One region of the Kitasatospora sp. NPDC087861 genome, then DNA from elsewhere that is predicted to be linked to it. Evidence: riboswitches for the same ligand, from Rfam matches in the RefSeq annotation. Region 1 holds a riboswitch; each other region holds the start of a gene.
What was found. Region 1 has a riboswitch for cyclic di-AMP ahead of ACIOJE_RS21215 (NlpC/P60 family protein). Riboswitches for the same ligand answer to the same signal wherever they lie in the genome.
Positions count from the first base shown of each region.

Region 2: another riboswitch for cyclic di-AMP. It lies ahead of ACIOJE_RS10845 (transglycosylase family protein); the one in region 1 lies ahead of ACIOJE_RS21215 (NlpC/P60 family protein).
Region 3: another riboswitch for cyclic di-AMP. It lies ahead of ACIOJE_RS09985 (hypothetical protein); the one in region 1 lies ahead of ACIOJE_RS21215 (NlpC/P60 family protein).
Region 4: another riboswitch for cyclic di-AMP. It lies ahead of ACIOJE_RS23230 (M23 family metallopeptidase); the one in region 1 lies ahead of ACIOJE_RS21215 (NlpC/P60 family protein).

Region 1 is NZ_JBIUUS010000014.1:171,292-176,602, reverse strand. It holds gene ACIOJE_RS21220 (C40 family peptidase) at 1-837, shown strand, start outside; cyclic di-AMP (ydaO/yuaA leader) riboswitch at 1,172-1,324, shown strand; gene ACIOJE_RS21215 (NlpC/P60 family protein) at 1,335-2,480, shown strand; gene ACIOJE_RS21210 (NlpC/P60 family protein) at 2,708-3,754, shown strand; gene ACIOJE_RS21205 (hypothetical protein) at 3,808-4,953, shown strand; gene ACIOJE_RS21200 (glycosyltransferase 87 family protein) at 4,993-5,311, opposite strand, start outside.
Region 2 is NZ_JBIUUS010000005.1:319,610-324,920, forward strand. It holds gene ACIOJE_RS10835 (LacI family DNA-binding transcriptional regulator) at 1-723, shown strand, start outside; gene ACIOJE_RS10840 (hypothetical protein) at 806-1,006, opposite strand; gene ACIOJE_RS10845 (transglycosylase family protein) at 1,228-2,523, opposite strand; cyclic di-AMP (ydaO/yuaA leader) riboswitch at 2,510-2,672, opposite strand; gene ACIOJE_RS10850 (hypothetical protein) at 3,103-4,059, opposite strand; gene ACIOJE_RS10855 (DUF397 domain-containing protein) at 4,617-4,880, shown strand; gene ACIOJE_RS10860 (ATP-binding protein) at 5,296-5,311, opposite strand, start outside.
Region 3 is NZ_JBIUUS010000005.1:117,367-122,677, forward strand. It holds gene ACIOJE_RS09980 (esterase/lipase family protein) at 1-1,306, shown strand, start outside; cyclic di-AMP (ydaO/yuaA leader) riboswitch at 1,536-1,702, shown strand; gene ACIOJE_RS09985 (hypothetical protein) at 1,705-3,120, shown strand; gene ACIOJE_RS09990 (hypothetical protein) at 3,197-3,940, opposite strand; gene ACIOJE_RS09995 (IclR family transcriptional regulator) at 4,127-4,924, opposite strand; gene aceB (malate synthase A) at 5,113-5,311, shown strand, end outside.
Region 4 is NZ_JBIUUS010000016.1:179,622-184,932, reverse strand. It holds gene ACIOJE_RS23240 (GNAT family protein) at 1-309, opposite strand, end outside; gene ACIOJE_RS23235 (hypothetical protein) at 352-1,224, shown strand; gene ACIOJE_RS23230 (M23 family metallopeptidase) at 1,335-2,168, opposite strand; cyclic di-AMP (ydaO/yuaA leader) riboswitch at 2,181-2,339, opposite strand; gene ACIOJE_RS23225 (YiaA/YiaB family inner membrane protein) at 2,597-2,875, shown strand; gene ACIOJE_RS23220 (alpha/beta fold hydrolase) at 3,005-3,832, shown strand; gene ACIOJE_RS23215 (TetR-like C-terminal domain-containing protein) at 3,877-4,446, shown strand; gene ACIOJE_RS23210 (PP2C family protein-serine/threonine phosphatase) at 4,728-5,311, shown strand, end outside.

The DNA.
Region 1 (5,311 bases):
AAGGAGCGGGCCGACCAGCTCCGCAAGCAGGCCGACCAGCTGCAGGACCAGGTGGCCCGCAGCCAGGACCAGATGACCCAGCTCCAGACCGGCCTGGCCGGGGTGGCGGGCGAGCAGTACCGCACCGGCGGGATCGACCCGTCCGTCCAGCTGATGCTCTCCTCCGACCCGTCCGGCTACTTGGAGAAGGCCTCCACCGTCCAGCAGGCCAGCACCAGCGAGACCGAGGCGCTCAAGGGTCTGCTGGACCAGCAGCGCCGGCTGGACCAGGAGAAGACGGAGGCCGCCGCCGTCCTGGCCTCGCTCGACTCCACCACCAAGGACCTGAACCAGGCCAAGTCGGACGTCAACCAGAAGCTCAAGGCCGCGCAGGACCTGCTGAACTCGCTCAGCGCCTCGGAGCGCGCCGCGCTGCGCGCCCAGCAGACGCAGGACGACCGGGCCTCGCGCGGCAGCGAGCGCACCGACCTCGGCAGCCTCCCGCAGGCCGGTGGCTACGCGGGCGTGGCCGTCGCCAAGGCGATGAGCAAGCAGGGCTCGCCGTACGTGTGGGGCGCCACCGGCTCGAGCACCTTCGACTGCTCGGGCCTGATGGTCTGGGCGTACGGCCAGGCCGGCATCTCGCTGCCGCGCACCTCGCAGGAGCAGGGCAACGTCGGCACCCGGGTCACGCTGGACCAGGCCCAGCCGGGCGACCTGGTCATCTACGGCCCCGACCGGCACCACGTCGCGATGTACATCGGCAACGGCATGGTGGTGCACGCGCCGCACACCGGCGACGTGGTGAAGGTGATGAAGGCCGACGCGATGCCGATCAACACGATCCGCCGGGTCTGACGGCCCGACACGCCCGTTGGCCCCGCCCGGGCCTGTGATCCGCGCCACCCTCCGACCGGGGGGTGGCGTTCGGGTTTGCCCGCCGGGCGAGCACATCGTGAAAGACGATCAGCTTTGCGTGTGGCAGTGATCACCATCTGTCATATTCACCAAAGAACTTTGGTCTTCTTCCGTCTTTTTTCTGACAAGGATTTGAACGGATCACGGTTCAGTTACTAGGGTCGTGCTTCGAACCACCGCACTGTCGATCGCCCAGCCGGGGTGGCGGCGGTGGTTTCCGTCGAGTTCGCGACGCAGCGGGGCGGGCCGTGTGCCTGCCCGACGGGGAGCCCAGCAGTCGGGGGCGCTGTCGAGCGGAGCCGGGGAACCACGTTCCTCCGGGGTGAATCGGCGCCAGGTCGGCCGGTGGAACGGCCGTGAGGCGTCGTAGGGCATGCTTCCGGCCCGAACCCGTCAGCTCACCCGGTAGGCGGCGCAGGAAGAAGGAGTCCGCCTTCGTGGCGTCCCATCGTCGTCCCAAGCCCGCCGGCCGCGCCCGGGTGTCGATCCTGACCGGCTTCGCCGCCGCGGCGGTCGCCATGTCCGCGCAGTCCGGTGCCCACGCGGACCCGCAGCCGACCAAGGACCAGGTCAAGGAGCAGGTCGACCAGCTCTACGAGCAGGCCGAGGTCGCGACCGAGAAGCTCAACGGCGCCCAGGAGAAGCAGCAGCAGCTGCAGAAGCAGGTCGCCGGCCTGCAGGACCAGGTGGCGCGGCAGCAGGCGCAGGTGACCGACCTGCAGGGCGGCCTGGCCGAGATCGCCGGCGAGCAGTACCGCAACGGCGGCATATCCCAGACCGTCCAGCTGATGCTCTCCGCCAGCCCGGACAACTTCCTGAGCCAGGCCGACACCCTGAACCAGGCCGGCAGCACCCAGAAGGGTCAGCTCACGCAGCTCCAGGAGGAGCAGCGCAAGCTCGACCAGGTGCGCTCCGAGGCCCAGGGCAAGCTCGCCGAGATGGAGAGCACCACTCAGCAGCTGAAGGCCGCCAAGGACGAGGTCCAGGGCAAGCTCAAGGCCGCGCAGGACCTCCTCAACACCCTGACCGAGCAGGAGCGCCAGGCGCTGCGCGCGGCCGAGGAGAAGGCCGCCGCCGACGCCAAGGCCAAGGCCGACGCCGCCGCGAAGGCCGCTCAGCAGCAGGCCGCCGCCCAGCAGAGCGCCGACCGCTCCTCCCGCGACACCAGCCGCACCGACCTGAGTGCCCCGCAGACCTCCGCGCCGACGGCCCCCAAACCGGCCGCAGGCAGTTCGCGCGGTGCCGCGGCGCTGTCCATCGCCGCCTCCAAGCTCGGCACCCCGTACGCCCGCGGCGGCACCGGTCCGAGTTCCTTCGACTGCTCCGGCCTGATGGTCTGGGCGTTCAACCAGGTCGACGTGTCGCTGCCGCGCACCTCGCAGGAGCAGGCCAACGCCGGCACCCGGATCGGTACGGACCTCTCCCAGGCCCAGCCCGGCGACCTGCTGATCTTCTTCGGCGACGCCCACCACGTGGGGATCTACGCCGGCAACGGCCAGGTGCTGCACGCCCCCAAGCCGGGCGCGTCGGTGCGCTACGAGGCGGTCTCCAACATGCCGCTGACCTCCATCGTGCGGGTCTGATCCCCGCTCAGGTCCTGACCGGCCCGGCCTTCCACCACGGAAGGCCGGGCCTGCGGCTTTTCCGGCGACTCGGGCTGGTGTCCGATTACTGGTCAAATATTCGAGTTGGTAGGGGTTTGGACTCGGTTGCCCGGACTCGCTAACGTCTGCCACCGGACTCCCGCTTCGAGGGCCGCCCCTTCGGTGCGGCGGCGGGGCCGCACCGCAGGATTGGAGCCGCTGCCGCCATGCCCGTGCACCGCCGTTCCCTACTGCTCGCCCGTGCGCTGGTGCTGACCGCGGCCGCCGCCACCGCCCTCGGCGTGACGACGGGCGGCAGCGCCCAGGCGGCCCCCGGTACGCCGGACACGCCCACCCACAAGGACGTCAAGGCGCAGGTGGAGCAGCTCTACGACGAGGCCGAGCAGGCGTCGGAGAAGTACAACGCCGCGCAGGACGCCCAGCAGCGCCTCCAGGGTGAGACCGCCATCCTGCAGGGCGAGGTCGCCGCCGCCCAGGACCAGCTCAACCAGCTGCGCGGCGACCTCGCCACCGTGGCCGGCGCCGAGTACCGCGGGGGCGGTATGGCCCAGACCGTCCAGCTGATGCTCTCCACCGACCCGGAGGGCTACCTGAACCGGGCCCGCACCCTCGGCCAGGCCGCCGAGCGGCAGCAGGAGACCCTGCACGAACTGGTCACCCGCCAGCGCCGGCTCGACCAGCGCCGCACCGAGACCTCCGGCAAGCTCGCCGACCTGGAACAGGCCCGCCGCTCGCTCGCCGACAGCAGGCAGCAGATCCAGCAGCGGCTGGCCATGGCGCAGCGGCTGCTCAGCAGCCTGGGCGCCGCCGAGCGGACCCGGCTGGCCGTCCAGGACGCCCGGGACGCCGAGTGGCGCGCCACCCGCGGCACCGACCGGCTGGACCTCGGCTCCGCGCCGCCCGCCTCCGAGCGCGGGGCGGCCGCGCTGGCCGCCGCGGTGCGGACGATCGGCTCGCCCTACGTCTACGGATCCACCGGGCCCCGCGCCTTCGACTGCTCCGGTCTGATGTACTACAGCTGGCGGCAGGCCGGAGTGACCCTGCCGCGCACCTCGCAGGCCCAGGCGTACGCCGGTCAGCGGGTCAGCCTCTCCGAAGCGCGGCCGGGAGACCTGGTGATCTTCTACCGGGACATGCACCACGTCGGCATGTACGCCGGCGGCGGGGTGATCGTGCACGCCCCCTACCCGGGCGCCAAGGTCCGCTACGAGAGCGTCAACGCGATGCCGGTCGCGGGGGTGGTCCGGCTCTGAGCCCGACGCCGTCCGACCCCGACGGCCCCCGGCCGATATGCGGGGACCGCCGCGTGCTGTCCCGGCGCGGTGCGCTGCTGCTCGCGGCCGGCGGGCTGGCCCAGCTGTCGCTGCCGCCGGCCGTCCCCGCGGCGCCGGCCGGGCGGGCGGTGGACCGGCGGGCCGAGGTGGCCGCGCTGCTGGACGCGCGGTCCCGGGCGCTGCCGTTCGGGCCCGGGCCCGCGGTGGTCGAGGCCGGTTACCGCAACCTGGTGCTCGGCGCGGCCGGCGGGCCGGACCGGCTGACCGCCGCCGCCGACCTGGCGGTCCGGGTCGCCGGGTACGACGAGTACCCCGTGGTGTATCCGCGCCGGATCGAGCTGGTCCGGGCCGACGGCGGCTGGCGGGTCGAGCGGGAGGAGAGCGCGAGCGGTCCTCCGGCGCTCTGGGACCTCGGCCCCGCCCGGTCCGCGGCGGGCGCGCACTGCCTGGTGCTCGGCCTGGCCGACGGGCCCGACCCGACCGCCCTGGCCGCGGTGGCCGACCGGGCGGTGCCGGCCGTGAGCGAGGTCTGGGGCACCGGTTGGCCGGGCCGCCTGCTGCTCGAACTGCCGTCCACCGAAGGTCAGTTCGCCCGACTGCTGGAGGCCGACCCGGCAGGCTGGACGGGCATGGCGGCGGTCACCGTGGCCGCCCCCGGCGCGCCCTGGCACACCCCCGCGGACCGGGTGCTGGTCAACCCCGAGGCGTACGGGCGGCTCAGCGACTTCGGCCGGCAGGTGGTCGTCACCCACGAGGCCACCCATGTCGCCACCAGGGCCGACACCCGGGCCTGGACGCCGCTCTGGCTCTCCGAGGGCGTCGCCGACTGGACCGCCTACCGGGGCTCCGGCCGCCGCCCGCAGCAGATCGCCCCCGAGCTGACCCGGGACGTCGCGGCCGGCCGGCTGCCCGCCGCGCTGCCGGCGGACCAGGCCTTCACCGCGGGCGCCGACGGCATCGCGCAGGCCTACGAGCAGGCCTGGCTGGCCTGCGAGCTGGTCGCCCGGCGCTACGGGCCCGAGCGGCTGGCCGTGCTCTACCGGGCGGTCGGCGCCGCAGACGGGGCGGGGGAGGACCGGGAGCAGCGGCTGGACCGGCTGCTCCGGGCCGAACTAGGGCTCGGCCTGGCCGAGTTCACCCGACTCTGGCTGGACGAGGTCGCGGGGCTGGCGCGTTAGGGAGCGTCCGACCGTTCCCGCCGCGCGACCGGTCGGTCCCTAGCGCCGCTGCTCGGCCGGGAGGCCGGGCCGGTCGATGCCGTCCAGCAGGTCCTGCTCGTACGCGATGCCCGGGCGCACCGGGTAGGCGGGCGACACCGGCTCGGGCGCGGCCAGCACCACCGTCGGCGGCAGCTGGGACGTGCCGCGGGTGGAGCGCCAGAGCCGGACACAGGAGAGCACGGTGGCGGCCAGCAGCAGGAGGTTGCGCAGGCTCAGCACGGCGATCGCCCAGGGCTCGCTGGCCAGGACCTGGGTGAACATCGTCGGGAACTCGACCAGCGTCAGCGGGCAGGCGAGCAGGATCAGTCCGGCCACC
Region 2 (5,311 bases), on a different contig from region 1:
GGGTCGACCGAGGACGAACTGGTCGAGATGCTGGTCGACCGGGGCGTGGCGGGCATCGTCTTCGTCTCCGGGCTGCACGCCGACTCCACCGCCGACCACGACCGCTACGCCCGGCTGACCGGGCGCGGGGTGCCGTTCGTGCTGATCAACGGCTACAGCGAGCGGATCGACGCGCCGTTCATCTCGCCGGACGACCGGGCCGCGATGTGGATGGCCGTCCAGCACCTGGCAGAACTCGGGCACGAGCGGATCGGGTTGGCCGTCGGGCAGCGGCGGTATGTCCCGGTGCTGCGCAAGATCGAGGGCTTCACGGCCGCGATGCGCGAGGTGCTCGGGCTGGGCGGGGAGGAGGCCGAGAACCTCGTCCACCACACGCTGTTCAGTGTGGAGGGCGGGCACGCGGCGGCCGGCGCACTGCTCGACAAGGGGTGCACGGCCATCGTGTGCGGCAGCGACATGATGGCGCTCGGAGCGATCCGCGCGGTGCGCCAGCGTGGGCTGTCGGTGCCGCAGGACGTGTCGGTGGTCGGCTTCGACGACTCGCCGCTGATCGCCTTCACCGAGCCGCCGCTGACCACGATCCGCCAGCCGGTCGAGGCGATGGCCACGGCGGCGGTGGACGCGCTGCTGGAGGAGGTCGGTGGAAACGCGGCCCAGCGCGGGGAGTTCATGTTCCAGCCGGAGCTGGTCATGCGCGGGTCCACGGGGGCTTGCGCGCGCTGAGCGTAGACGGAGGACGGGCGAACGGGCCCCGGGAGAGCGGTTGCTCTCCGGGGCCCGTTTCGCGTGTCGCGGGTGCGTCGGGTCAGCCCTCGTGGTCCGTGGAGGGGCGCTGGGGGAGCCGCCGGCCGTCGAGCGCGTCGCCGGTCCGGGTCTCGGTGCGGCGGCCGCGGGCCAGGTAGTCGCGCAGGACCAGTTCGACGGCGTCCTGGGGGCTCTTGGTGCCGGAGAGCATCATCGCGTCGATTGCGAGGTTCGCGTCGAGTGTGACGGTGACCTGGGCCATGGTGACTCCTCCTCTGCTGCGGAGCAGCAGCATGCCCGCTGGCGCGGGCTTTGACCATGGCCCCTGGTCGTCGGGGGCGGGATGCGCCGGAACCCCCGGAGGAGCGACCAGACTCTCCCCGGGGGCGGGCGACGGCTGACAGGTGACAGATGATGAAATCTGTTATCTGTTATCTGTCAGCCGTCATCTGTTACCTGTTCCTTGTCGCTCGCCCGTCGTCCTCAGACCCGGCCGGCGAAGTCCGGGGCCCAGTTGGCGACGGTCTGCAGGCGCACGCCCGAGCTCGGGTTGGCGGCCTCGACGTACTGGCCGCCGCCGATGTAGATCGCGACGTGGTAGACGCCGGAGTCCTTGCCGTTGTTGGACCAGAACAGCAGGTCGCCCGCCTGGAGGCTGTCCAGCGAGACGTGGGTGCTGGCGGCGGCCTGGTCGGCGGCGACGCGCGGGACGGAGACGCCCGCGGCACGCAGCGCGGCCTGGGTCAGACCGGAGCAGTCCCAGCCGCCGTTGCCGGTGCCGCCGTAGACGTAGGCCTGGCCGACCTTCGACTTGGCGAAGGAGACCGCGGCGGCCATGCTGCCGGTGGCGGTCTGGGCGGGGGCCTGAGTCTGCGCCTGGGCGGCCGGCTTCGAGGCCGGGGCCTGGCTCTGCGCGGCCGGCTTGGCGTTCACGGCACCGCCGTTGGAGGTCTGGCCGGACTTCTGCGAGCGGTCGAACCAGGTGAAGCCCGAGCCGGACTGGTCGGCCTGCGCCGACTGCTGGGCCGCCTGGCCGCCGTCCTTGAACGACAGGCGCTGGCCCGGGTAGATGGTGTCCGGACCCTCGGTCAGGGTGCCGCGGTTGAGCTCGTACAGCCGCTGCCAGCCGCCCTGGACGTTGTTCTTGTCGGCGATCGAGGACAGCCAGTCGCCGGCGGCGACGGTGTAGTCCCCGCCCTGGGCCTGGGCGTTGCCCTGGGCCTGTGCCTGGTCCTGGGCCGGCGCGGCCGGCTTCGAAGCGGGCTTCGTGGCGGGGGCCTGGTCCTGCGTCGGCTTGGCGGCCGGGGCAGCGGGCTTGGCGGCAGGCTTGGCGGCGGTCGAGCCGGTGGTCGAACCGGCCGCGGTGTCGACGGACGCCGCGGCGCCGCCCTTGGTCAGGCCGGCCTGGACGGAGCACACCGGCCAGGCGCCCGGGCCCTGCGAGGCGAGCACCTTCTCGGCGACGGCGATCTGCTGGTCCTTGGTGGCCCGGTTGGCCTGCGGGGCGTAGGCGGTGCCACCGAAGGCGGCCCAGGTGCTGGAGGTGAACTGCAGGCCGCCGTAGAAGCCGTTGCCGGTGTTGATGCTCCAGTTGCCGGTGCTCTCGCACTGGGCGACCTTGTCCCAGGTGGCGACGGAGGCGGCGGAGGCGGTGCCGGAGGTGAGGCACGGGATGCTGAGGCCGACGCCCGCGACGCCGATGGCGGCGATCACGCGTCGGGTGCGGCTGGACAGACGGGTGCCGTTGGTGGGCAGCATGAAGACGCGGTCCTCTCCCACGCCTGCGAGGTGAGCTGTCGGATTCGGGCTGGAGTTGCCCGGCCGCGCTGTGGGCGCGGCTTCACCCCTAGCCCTGAACCGTTCCGAAGAGCGGTCCGGGGCGACTTACCTGTGGGTCCCCCGCTCCTGCCGTGATGCGTTTTCGCGCTGCCAGGACATCCGACGGCAGGACTCGGCGTCGCGGATGAACTGGGTCCGTGTGGCCACGAACGGGGAGCACGTTAAGCAGACTTAAGTTCAAACTGCAAACACCTGTGATGCACATCACGGTTTGGTGAGAAGCGCCATTTCCCTAACCCATCATGATCGGAAATGACCGTTTTTCGGCAACGTCGCTATAGGCGTACGTAACTGTCTGAGCTTCAGGGAGTGAGTGACGGCGCGTCGGGTCGCATGAGGGCATAGGCGCGGGAAGGGGGTGTGGGTGCGCCTCGACAGCCGGGGGGTACGCCAGGCGGCGGCGAACAAATGCGAACAGAACGGACATTACTCTCATTCGCCCCTTAACTCCCGTACGGGACAAGCCGAAAGGGCCCGGAACGCTACCGTCCCGGGCCCTCTCGGTGCGCGTGGTGTCCGTTACCGGTCGGCAGGCCCCTCGGCGGCGGCGTGAGCCGCGTGGGCGGCGCGACCGGCGTGGGTGCCCTCGGCGGCCTCCGCCTCCGCCTCTGCGGCGGCCTCGGCCTCCGGGGAGGGTGCGGGCAGCGCGGCCAGGTAGGTGGAGGCGATCAGCTGGCCGACCGTCGGGTAGGCGCCCAGCGGCGCGGCGGACGGGCAGCCGGTCTCCTCGGCGGCCGCGGCGAGCAGCTCCGAGTCGGCCTCCGGCCCGATCACCAGCGGGGCCAGCGCCGGGCGCTGGGAGCCGGTCTCCTTGAGGTGGTTGACGGCCGCGGCGACCGAGCCGGGCACGTCGAGCGCGGCGGGGACGACCGGGACGGCCAGTCGGGCCGCCAGCAGGACGCCGGTGATGCCGGCCGCCGCGGCGGCGTCCTCGCCGCCGACGGTGGTGAGCACCACGCCGTCCGCGGCGGTCGCGATGGCGAACAGCCGGGCGCGGTCGGCCCGGGCCAGGCCGGCCTCGGACAGTCGCACGTGCACGGCCTCGGCGAGCAGCGGGTGCGGGCCGAGCACGTCGGTGACGGGCGCTCCGTACTCCGCGGCGAGGGCGTGAAGTTCGGTCAGGAATCCGTGCGGGCCGGGTACCAGCGGTACCAGGACCGGTGCGGGCAGGCCGGCCTCGGCGGCCATGGCCAGCAGTTCGGCGACGGTGTGCTCGTCACCGCCGGTGCTCTCGGCGGCGTTGCCGGGGAGGTAGCCGACGGCGGTCTGGACGCCGCCCTGCTCGCTGCGGACGATCGACAGCAGCTCCTCGACGACCGAGCGGGACTCGGGCCCGGCGGTCGCGGGCACGGCGAGCACCAGGGCCGGGGAGCCGGCCGGGATCTCGGGGCGCTCGGGGCGGCGGTGGCGCCCCCGCGCACGGGAGCCTGGACTACGGACGGGCAGTGGCGCGCCCGGGATGGCTGCGGTGCTCATGCCGGAGATCGTAGGACATCGGCCCGTCAGGCCTGCAGTCGGCTGCCGTTCGGGTTTCGCGTGGTCATGGTGCGTGCGCCGCGCATCCGGTGTGCCGTCCGGGTGGTTTGCCCGCAATTCGGACATATCTCCCCCTGGCCTCGGATGGTCACCGCCAGTTGCCATGACGTGTCCGACGGGGCGTCGAGTTGCGACTGTGGCGCGTGAGATGTCTCACAGCTTGAGGTTCGCTTGACGGAGGGTCACGGCGGTGCGACTCCCGGCGCCGGAAGATCAACATTCAGCGGGGAAACGCTCACGGCCGGTTATCGGAGATCTGGCGATTCACTCGACTATGTCCGTTTACGTACCGTCAGGAGAAGGGTCCGTGAAGAGTTCGGGGCGGCGGTGAAAGGCCTCGTGCACCTGCAATGTCCCGTGCTGATGCACGTGCACAGCAGCTATCATCACGTCAAGTGAGGCGTTGTGCCGGGCCGGTACGGGGCCGGTCCGTTCGTTCGGCGGGTGCCGGGGGCGCCGCGCTGGACGACCACTCCGGAGCTCTTCGGGAGATTTCTATGCACGACTCGCAGGACACGCACGGCTCGTACGACACCTACAACGGGATGGCGGCCGCCGACCTCAAGGGGGTGGTCTGGCAGAAGAGCCTGCACAGCAACTCCCAGGGGAACTGCGTCGAGTTCGCGGCCCTGCCGGGGGGCGATGTGGCGATGCGCAACTCGCGCTTCCCGGAAGGTCCGGCGCTCATCTATACGCGGGCCGAGATCGCCGCCCTGCTGCTGGGGGCCAAGGACGGGGAGTTCGACCACCTGGCGGTCTGACCGGCCGCCGTCTTCCATCGGGGGGCCGTCGTGGGTGCTGACACCGCGACGGCCTTTGTCTTTTCCGGTTCCGGTTCCGACCCCGGCTCTTCCGCGGCCGCTCCACGACCTCGCGGTCAACCCTGCGAGGGCGCCGCGAGTGGACCCGCGCGCCGTCCGGCGACCCGTCCGGACCCTGTACCGCGGCCGGCCCGGCGGCCCGTCCGGCGGCCCGTCCGGTGGTTCGTCCTGCGGCTCGGCCGACAGGTGGCCCGGAGGCGTGTCCGGGGGCTGCCCCGGGAGTCGTCCGGGGAATCGTTCTGAGAGTCGCGCCGGGGCCTGTCGCGCACGTGCGCCCGGCCCGCCGGTCCGTCCTGAGGAGCCCGGGGCGTGGTCCTCCCGGGGCCTTCCTCGGCCGGCCGCGCGCCGCCTGGCGCTAGGCCGAGCGCCGG
Region 3 (5,311 bases), on a different contig from region 1:
CACGCCGCGCCGCACCCCCACCGCGCTGTCCGCCGTCCTGCTCACCCTCGCCGCCCTCCTCCTCGGCACCCCCACCACGGCCCAAGCGGCCGCCACCGCGCAGGCCGCCACCGCGCAGACCTCCGCCGCCCAAGCCGCCGCCGCCCCCCTCGCCCTGGAAGCCACCTTCCCCGCCCCCGGCAACGGCTGGGCCAAGGTCGAGCGCTACCTCGACACCACCCCCGGCTTCCGCGCCGAGCAGTACCCGGCCGACGGTCGCGGCGACCAGGACGGCGCCCGCCGAACGTACTTCGGCGGCACCGGCGAGCCCTACTCCGGCCGCTTCCTGCTGTACTCCGCGACCGGCTGGGACGCCGGCGGCCGCCAGACCCCCGTCCTGCTGGTCCACGGCGCCAACGACAACGTCGACCGCGCCTGGGCGAACCCGGCCGAGAGCGGCACCTGCGGCGCCTCCGCCTGCCCGTCCACCGGCCTGGCCCAGTACCTCGCCGGCACCGGCCACCGGGTGTTCGCCATCGGCTTCGCCCACAAACAGGGCGACAACCTGCTCCAGGCGCAGACCGTCGGCGACGCCGTCGCGCTGATCCGGGCCCGGCTCGGGGTCTCCCAGGTGGACGTGGTGGCGTGGAGCAAGGGCGAGGTCGCCGCCCGGGCGTACGTGTCCTCGGTGCGCCCGTCCTGGGGGAGGGCGTACGCGGGCGACGTGCGCCGCCTGATCGCCCTCGGCGGGCCGAACGGCGGGCTCGACTACGTGTACGCGCACGGCTGGTCCTTCGACCTGGCCGCCTGGCCGGCCTGCGGCGGCACCGCCAACGCGCCGTCCCCGCACCTGTACATGACCTGCTACGGCACGTACACCGCGCAGCCCTGCCTCGGCGTGCTGCCCACCGGCGGCCACGACTGCTACCCGGGACAGCGTCAGCTGCTCGCCCGCTGGGACGGCCGGTACGGGGTGGACGGCACCTCCCAGGACTGGTGGACCACCTACTACGGCGGCCAGGGCTTCTACACCTCCGGCCAGGGCATCCAGGCGGCGATCGACGCCGGGTCGCTGATCGCGCCGCTGCAGCAGGCCGGAGTCCCGGCGTCGGTGCGCACCTACCTGCTCGCGGGCGGGTCGGCCGACATCCCGGGCGTGCTCAACGAGAACCGGGGGCCCAGCGACGGCATCGTGTTCACCGCGAGCGCCCTGGACACCACCGGTGTCGCGACGATCGGCGGCACCCGGCTGCTCGCCGGTCTCAACCACCTGGAACTCGCCTGGGCGCCGGAGGCCGAGAGCCAGGTCGACGGCTGGCTCGACTGATCCCTTGGTCCGCTGATCCGCTTCCGATCCGCTGCTTCCCTGGTCCGCCGATCCCTTGATCGACCCCAACGGATCCACCACACAGCGTCGTTGATCGACACCACTGTGAGCTGTGCGACAACCGACCCGGCCGGGTTGTCCGTTCACGTACGGTCTGCCTAGCCTGCAACGGTCGTTCGCTCTCGCGGACTCCGCCGCCGGGACGCCGAGTCCTGTCCACCCGCCGGTCGGCAATCGAGCACCACAACGGACAGGAGCGGGGGAACCAAGGTCAGCGCCCGGCCCGTACGCTCCCGCGTGCGGGCCGTGGCTAGGGGTGAAGCCGCTTCCACCGGCGGCCGGGCCACCTCCGCCCGAATCCGACAGCTCACCTCGCAGGCGTCGCAGAGGACACTCCCATGCACCAGCCTGCCCGTCGCCGCGCGCCGCGTCACGCCCGCCCCTCCCGCCGGGGCCGCAGCGCCGCTCTCGCCGCCACCGGAGCGTTCGCCATCACCGGCGCCGGACTGTTCGGCCTGCCGGCCGTCACCGGTGCCCAGGCCGCCACCGCTCCGACCGTCACCCAGGACCGGCTGGCCCCGGCGACCATGGTCGCGACCAAGGCCACCACCGCCTCGCTGACCCTGCACTCCTCGGCCTGCTTCACCGCGAAGACCGTCGGCGTGGGCGTCCGGGACGCGTCCGGCGCCAACCTCGACTTCCCCGGCAACGCCTCCAACGCGCGGATCTGCCCGAGCGGCCTGAACTTCACCAGCGGCGCGCGCACCCTGCCGGCCGGGACGTACACCCAGTTCGGCTTCTGGCAGGACCTCGGCGGGGCCTGGCACAACCTGCCCTCGCAGCAGCTCGTGGTCTCCAACGCCCCGGCGCCGACCTCGACTCCGACCCCGGCGCCGACCGCGACCGCGACCGCGACCTCGACCCCGGCTCCGACCGCGACCTCGACCCCGGCTCCGACCTCGACCCCGGCTCCGACCGCGACCTCGACCCCGGCTCCGACCTCGACCCCGGCTCCGACCGCGACCGCCACCCCGAAGCCGACCGCCACCCCGACCCCGAAGCCCTCCCCGACGAGCAGCCCGAGCGCCACGGCCAGTCCGTCGCCGAGCACCCCGGTCTCCCCGGTCGCCGGCAAGTCGCTGACCTGGTCCGACGAGTTCAACAGTCCGATCAGCTGGGGTTCGCGCTGGGTCGGCGACAAGACCAGCTCGTACAAGTACGGCAACCACAACCCGGACGACAACAAGCTCGACTGGCTGAACAAGAACAACGTCAGCGTCGCGAACGGGGTCGCCACCTTCACCGCCGCGCCGAGCGGCAGCACGCTGGAGAACGGCAAGCAGGCCTGGAACACCGGCTTCCTGACCACCGAGGGCTCCAGCGAGGGCTTCCAGGTCAAGACCGGCGACTACGCCGAGACCCGGGTCAAGCTGCCGTCCGGCTCCGGCGCCTGGCCGGCCCTCTGGACCTGGAAGAACGGCAACGGGGAGGTCGACTCCTTCGAGTACCACCCCGACAACCCGAACCTGCTGGAGCTGACCAACCACGTCAACCCCGGCAACCCCAAGTACTACACCGACGCGAGCGCGATCGCGAAGGACCAGTGGGTGACCATCGGGACGTATTACGGCGCCACCTCGGTGGACTGGTACGTCAACGGCGTCAAGGTCTTCTCGGACGGCAAGGGCGTCGGCGCCAACTGGTCGGCGTACCTGATCCTCAACCTGTCGGTCGGCGCGGGGCAGTACCACCCCGCGCCGCAGGGGACCGCCCCGATCACCTTCGCCGCCGACTACGTCCGCGTGTACCGGTAACCAGTAATCGGTAACCGGGTGCCGCTACCCGCGAACCGGTGACCACCGCGTACCGGTGACCGCCGGCCGGGCCCGGTCAGGAACCGGCAGCCGTCTCGACCACCGTGAGGTCGAACGGCTGCCGGTTGTTGCGCTCGTTCCGGTCGTCCGGGCTGCGCACCGCGACCGCGCCGCCACCGAGCCGGCCGACCGGCAGGCCCGGGTCCAGCCGGACCGGGACGAGCGCGGTCGCGGTACGCAGCGGGGGCAGGCCGGGCCCGAAGACGCACCGCACCTCGCGGCCGTCCCGCAGCACCTTGCAGTCGGACGGGAAGTACGGGCCCTCCGGCGTCACCCCGTCCGGTAGCGTCACCACGACCGTGAACGGCGAGGCGGTGGTGTCCGGGCCGCCGTTGGCCACGAACGCGTGGACGGTGGTGGTGCCGCCGGGCGGAGCGGCGTCCGGGTCCATCCGGACCACCTCCAGGTCGGAGTGCGACGGCGTGGCGGCGACGCTGACGTCCACCGCCGGCCGCGGCTCGGGCCGCCGCAGCGCCCAGGACGGGCCGGCGGCCAGCGTCGCCGCCGCGCAACCCGCCGCCACGGCCGCGACGAACCAGGCCCCGCCGAACCCCCGGCGCACCGGTTCCCCGTACGTCGACTCCCCGTACGCCGAACTGCCGAGCGCCGCGTGGCCGCGACCGGATTCCCCGTAGCCCCAGTCCCCGCAGGCGCCCACCCGGAAGCCGCCGTCCCGGAAGCCGCTGTCCCTGAGACCGCCGTCCCTGAGACCGCCGTCCCCGTGTCCAGAACAGCCGCGCCCCGCATCGCTGCGCTCCATCGCCGCTCACCCGTGCCCTTGCGTTCCGGCGGCCCGCGCCGTCGCGGGCCGCGTCCGCACCAGGGTGGCCGAGCCGCCACCGGGGGTACGGCGCAACCCGCCCGCCGTCCGCCCGAACGGGCGAACCCGCGCACGGGAAGTCGACCGGTCCGACGTCCCCTGCAGCAGCGTCGTTCTGGCGAGGCGTCAGGGTGCGAGGACCTGCCCCAGCCGGGTCGCGATGTGGTGCATCACCGGCACCAGCGAGGACGCGCCGGTCTGCTCCTCCAGCGCCCGGATGCGGGCTTCGGGGCCGGACACCGACAGGGCGGTGGGCGTCGGTGCGCCGGGGACGGCGAGCGCGATGCAGCGGACGCCGATCTCCTGCTCCTGGTCGTCGACCACGTAGCCGCGCTCGCGCGCCTCGGCGAGCTGCTGCAGCAGCTCCTGCGGGTCGGTGACCGTGTACTCGGTGTGCGCGGGCAGCGGGTTGGGGCCGAGGATGGCGCGCGCCTCGTCCTCGGGGAGCTGGGCGAGCAGCGCCTTGCCGACGCCGGTGCAGTGCGGCTGCACCCGCCGGCCGACCTCGGTGAACATTCGCATCGAGCGCCGCGACTGCACCTGCCCGACGTACACCACCTCGCCTCCCTCCAGTACGGCCAGGTTGGCGGTCTCGCCGGTGGCCTCCATGAGTTCGGCCAGGTACGGGCGGGCCCAGCTGCCGAGCAGTCGTCCGGCCGTCTCGCCGAGGCGGATCAGCCGGGGGCCGAGCGTGTAGCGACGCGCGGTGTCCTGGCGGACATAGCCCTGCTGGACGAGGGTACGAACCAGACGGTGGATGGTCGGCATCGGCAGGCCGGAACTGGTGGAGAGCTCGCTGAGCGTGGCCACGCCGCCGGAGTCGGCCAGCGCCTCCAGCAGCTGGAAGGCGCGCTCGACGGACTGCACGCCGCCGGTCGCGCGGTCCGTGCTTGTCGTCGATGCTGTGTCGGGGGTCGGAACCACCGGCGTTCCCTTCGCTGTCGGGGAGGAGTAGAGTCCCGGCGATCACATCAACAAACCGTTGAAATTCTGTATCGCGGAAACTAGTCTCCACCTTACAGAATCGAACTCGCCGACAGGTGGGTTCCGATCAAGGAAGTTCCCACCGGAGCTCCCTTCGCCAGGCTCAACCGCTTAGGAGTGTCCTGCCCATGGCTACAGATCAGGGACCCGTCGGCGCCTCCCCTGCCGCTCCGGTCGTCACTGTCGCCGGTCCGCGCGTCCACCGGGCGGAGGAGGTGCTCACTCCGGAGGCGGTCGCCTTCGTCGTCGGCCTCCATCGCGCCTTCGAGGGCCGTCGGCAGGAACTCCTGGCCAGGCGGAAGACCCGCCGTGCGCAGATCGCCGAGG
Region 4 (5,311 bases), on a different contig from region 1:
GCCGAGGTGGGCGGAGCGGTACCCGCCGAGAGTGAGGGAAGCGTGGGCGATCGGCGCGGCGTCCGCCGGGTCCTCGGCGTCGGCGCGCCGGGTGACGGCGAGCCGGTAGGTGTCCCGCTCCGGCGCCATCGCCTCCTCCAGGTAGAGCTCGATCTGGTCGGCGCAGGTCTCGCGGTCGCGCGGATCGAAGGGGAGGTACCGGGTGACCTCCGGGTCACCGAACAGCGCGTACAGCGCGTCCACGTCACCGGGGGTGTGGTGGTACTCGCGGATGGCCAGGCGGGGGCCGGTGAGTCGGACGGGGACCATGGCAGCCGACCCTACCCCCGGCCAGCGGCTACCGTTCGAGCTATGAACGACGAAGACCTGCGACTCGCCCCGCGCACCAGGGCCGCCGACCTGCTCGCCTGGGCGGCGGCGCAGGACCGCGCCCCGGTGGCCGAGGCGCCGCTGCGCGCGGTGCTGGCCCTGCTGGAGCTGGGCGAGGGCAGGATGCACGACGGCTGGCCCGAACTGACCTCGACCGCGGTGGAACACCTGCTGTACGAGCGGCTCTACCTGTACGTCCAACCCGAGCCGGAGGCGGACCCGCTGGCGTACGGCGCCGCCGTGCGGCTGGTGGTCGACCACCAGCGGGCGGCCAAGCGCCTCAACGCCAAGCGCCAGGAGCGGCTGCACGCCGAGGCCGAGTGGCAGGGCGAGGTCGCGGCCGGGCTGCTGCGCCGCGCCGACCTGGTGACCTGGCCCCGGCTGTACGCGCTGCTGCTGCACGCGCACGGGGTGGACGTCGCGGACGAGGCCGAGGTCCGGGCCTGGCTGGCCGGATTCCGGGAGCTGACGCAGGACGAGCGGCTGGCCGCGTTCGCCGCGCTGGGGCAGGCCGGCTGGTTGGACGAGGTGGACGAGCAGGGCTGGGGCCCGGCCCGGGTGCTGTCGGTCGGCATGGCCACCGATGGCGCGCGCCGGCTGCTGGAGCAGGGCCTGATGCGGCGCAGCTACCGCAACCTGGCCGAGCTGACCGCGCTGGGCCGGCCGATGCCGGACGAACTCGCCGGGGACTTCGGGGAGTTCGAGGACGCGGCGGCGGAGGCGGCGCTCGACCTGTACGGGGAGTGGACGGCGCCCGGGCTGCCGCGGCTGCTGGTGACGGAGTTCCCGGACCTCGCACCGGAGCCGGGGCAGGAGGAGATCGACACGTATCTGGCGGGGCTGGCGCAGGAGTGACGTGTGCAGGAGTGACGTGTGCGGGCGCGGCGTGTCTGAGCCCGGCGCGTCCGGGCGTGATGTGACGGAGCCCCGGCCGCGCGGTGTGCGGCCGGGGCTTCGCGGGTGCGTCAGGGGTTGAGGCCGCGCTGCTGGAGCCAGGTCTCCGGGTCGACCGGGGCGCCGCCGCCGGGGCGGACCTCCAGGTGCAGGTGCGGGCCGGTCACGTTGCCGGTCGCACCGACCTTGCCGATCTGCTGGCCGGAGCCGACCTTGCCGGAGCCCTTGATGATCGAGGAGAGGTGGCAGTACCAGATTTCGGTGCCGTCGGGCAGCGTCTCGACGATCCGGTAGCCGTACGAGCCGGACCAGCCGGCCGAGGTGATGGTGCCCTGGCCGACCGCGTAGACGGGGGTGCCGGTGTCGGCGGCGAAGTCCAGGCCGGTGTGCAGGTGGGCCCAGTAGCGGGCGCTCTGGCCGTAGTGGGCGGAGAGGTTGTAGTCGCGCACCGGCAGGGTGAGGGCGGCGGCCTTGGCCCGCTCGGCCTCGTCGGCGGCCCGCTTGGCCTCGGCCTCCTTGGCGGCGGCCTTGGCCTCCGCCTCCTTCGCGGCCTGCACGCGGGCGCCCTCCTCGGCGGCGGTGCGCTGGCTGTCGGCCTGCTGCTGGATGCGGGCGGCGAGCGCGAGGCCGGGGTCGGCGGAGAGCGCGACCGGGGTCTCGTCCGGGGCCTCGATGGCGGGGGCGGCAGCCGGGGTGGCGGAGGCGAAGCCGGTGGCGCCCAGGGTCGCGGCGACGGCAGTGACGCCGAGCAGCGGGGAGGCCCCACGGGTCTGACGCGGCATCCGGTGCCGGTTGGTCTCGACGTCCGGGCCGGAGTGCTCGGGGCTGTCCGAGCCGGGGTGGTCGAGGAGCTGGGTACCGGCTGCGGGGCCGGCCGGGTGTGCCGGGGTGTGCGTCGACGCCACGGAGGCGCGCTCCTTTCCTTCCTTCGCGCCTACCGGGTTAGCTGACGGGTTCGGAGCAGGAAGGTCTCCTACGGCCGGGCCGGAGCCCTGCCGATTCACCCCAAGGAACGTGGTTCCCCGGCTCCCTGACCTGCCCGGAGGCCGGCCGGCGGGATTAGGCGACGGCGCACGGTGCCGTCTGGGTACGGCGTTGACGACCGCGCTGCGTTATCAAACGTTAATCCTAGGAGGCCCTGATTCCAAGCCGTTCGCTCGGGACGACCGGAGACGGGCGGGGCAATCTGGGACACGATGGGCGTTTTGCGACCCTTGACCACCATTGACGCCACCTAACATGATCGGACGTCAACGAACGACCCCCCACCTGAGTACTCCTACTCATGTGCGGCCCGGCCGCGCCGCCGCATTCTGGCGCCATGAACGCACCGATGCAGTCACGCACGACGGCCGCGTACCACCTCCAGGCCGTACTGTCCTTCGCGCTGTCCGGCAGCGCCCTCGCCGTCGGAATCGCCTACCTGCCGGTCGGCGGCTGGACCCGGGCCTTCCTCGGCATCGGCCTCCTCTACACCGTCACCTCCTCCTTCACGCTGGCCAAGGTGATCCGCGACCGGCAGGAGACGAACGAGATCGTCACCCGGGTGGACCAGGCCCGGCTGGAGAAGCTGCTCAGCGAACACGACCCGTTCAAGGTCGAGGGGGCCTGAGGGGCGGACTCCGAGGGTCGGCACTCCGACTGCCTGCCGAGAGCTTGACGGCTAAGGCTATTAGCCTTAGCTTTATGGCTATCGGCAGAACGGCCGATGACCCGCACCGGCGGTCCCAGGAGGCCCACCATGAACGCCACCAGCGCCCCCAGCACCCAGTACCTCGACGTCCACGGCGGCCGGATCGCCTACGACGACACCCGGCACGGCGAGGGCACCCCCGTCGTCCTGCTCCCCGGGATGCTCGACACCCGCGCCGCGTACCGGCACCTCCGCCCCCTGCTGACCGCCGCCGGCCACCGGGTCGTCACCATGGACCTGCGCGGCTTCGGCGAATCCTCGATCGTCTGGGACGACTACTCCCCCACCGCCATCGCCGCCGACGTCCTCGCCCTGCTCGACCACCTCGGCATCGAGCGCGCCGTCCTGGTCGGCAACTCCTACACCGGCGCGACGGTCGTCAAGGTCGCCGGGGACGCCCCCGCCCGCGTCGCCGGCATCACCCTGCTGGACGCCTTCATCGAGAACCCGCCGCCGAACGCCCTGATGCGCGGCGTCGTCCGTGCCATGGGCGCCGCGCTCGTCCACTGGCCCGCCTTCTGGGGCCTGTACCACCGCAAGCTCGCCTTCCCCGGCGCCAAGCCCGCCGACTTCGACGCGTACGTCGACGGACTCGTCGCCGCGCTGCGCACCCCCGGCCGCAAGACCGCCACCCGCGGGCAGGTCGCCGGCGACTCCGCACCGGTCGGCTGGACCGAGGCCGTCCGCTGCCCGGCGCTCGTCGTCATGGGCAGCAAGGACCCCGACTTCCCCAAGCCGGAGGTCGTCGCCGACCGGCAGGCCTCGGCGCTGGGCGCCCGGAAGGTGATGATCGAGGGGTCCGGGCACTACCCGATGGCCGACAACCCGCAGGCCACGGCCGACGCCCTGCTGCCCTTCCTCGCCGAACTCGCCTGAGCCGACCCGGCCCCGCCGCCCCTTCCACCGGAGAGACCGCACCCATGCCCCGAGTAGGACTGACCCCCGACCAGGTCGTCGGCCACGCCCTCGCCCTCATCGACGAGCAGGGCCTCGACGCCCTCACCCTGGCCGCCGTCGCCGCCCGGGCCGGGGTCGCCACCCCGTCGCTGTACAAGCACGTCAGCGGCGGCCTCGCCGAACTGCGGCGGCTGATCGCCGTCCGGGTCACCGAGGAACTGGCCGACCGGCTCGCCGAGGCCGCCGTCGGCCGCAGCGGGGACGACGCCGTCGCCGCCGTCCTGCGCGCCTACCACGCGTACGCCACCGAGCACCCGCACCGCTACACCGCCCTCCCCCAGGCCCCGCAGCCCGACGACGACCTCACCCACGCGGCGGCCCGGCTGGTCGGGGTGATCATCGCCGTCCTGCGGGAGTACGGCCTCGACGGCGCGGAGGCGATCCACGCCGCCCGCACCGTCCGCTCCGTCGCCCACGGCTTCGCCTCCCTCTCCATCGGCGGCGGCTTCCAACTCGCCGAAGACCTGGCCACCACCCAGAACCGCCTCATCACCGTCCTCACCACCGGCCTCCGCACCTGGCCCACCCCCTGACCCCACCGACTTCCCCGGCCAGCGCAACAGACCGAGAAGTCGGACTCGCCGACTTCTCGCGCAAGGCAAGCGCGAAGCGCACCTGACATGGCCGGCGGGCCCACACGCACGATCGGGCCGGGACGAGAAGTCGGCGGGGCCGACTTCTGGTGGCGGGTGGGGGTGGGATGGCGGGGTGGTGTCGAACTGGTTGTCGGGGGCGGTGGGGGTGGACGGGTTAGTGTGGCCGGGCTGACTGGTGGTCATGACCGGGGACCGCCGACCCCTTGGCGGAGGTCCACGTGCCCGCACTGCTGGCGAGGGCGCGGCGGTGGTACCGGCGACTGCTGGACGGGGACGCGCGGGCGGAACGGAACGCGCTGGGTGTGCTGCTCGGGCTGACGGCGGTGCTGGGCCTGCTGCCGATCGCGCTGCCGTACAGCTGGCCGCCGTCCGCGCTGGTGCTGCCGCTGGTGGTCGGCGGGCTGCTGCTGCGGCGCGGGCAGTTGCTGGTGCTGGTGTGCGTGGCACTGGCGGGTGGTGTGCTGGGCGCGGTGGTGCAGGACCCGCGCGGGGTGCGGATCGGGGTGACCCTGGTGCTGGCCGCGACCGGGGTGACGGTGCTGGCCGCGAACCGGTTCCGGCACCAGCTGGGCCTGCGCGGGACGCAGGGCGATTCGATGCTGCTGGAGCTGGCCGAGCACACCCGGGCACTGGCCCGGCTTCCGGAGCGGCTGCTGGACTGGCACTTCGACAGTGCGCTGGCACCGGCCGGCGGCACCTCGTTCTCGGGGGACTTCCTGCTGTGCGCCCACCGTCCGGAGGAGGACCTGCTGGAGCTGGTGCTGGTGGACGTGTCGGGCAAGGGCAGCCGGGCGGCGGCCCG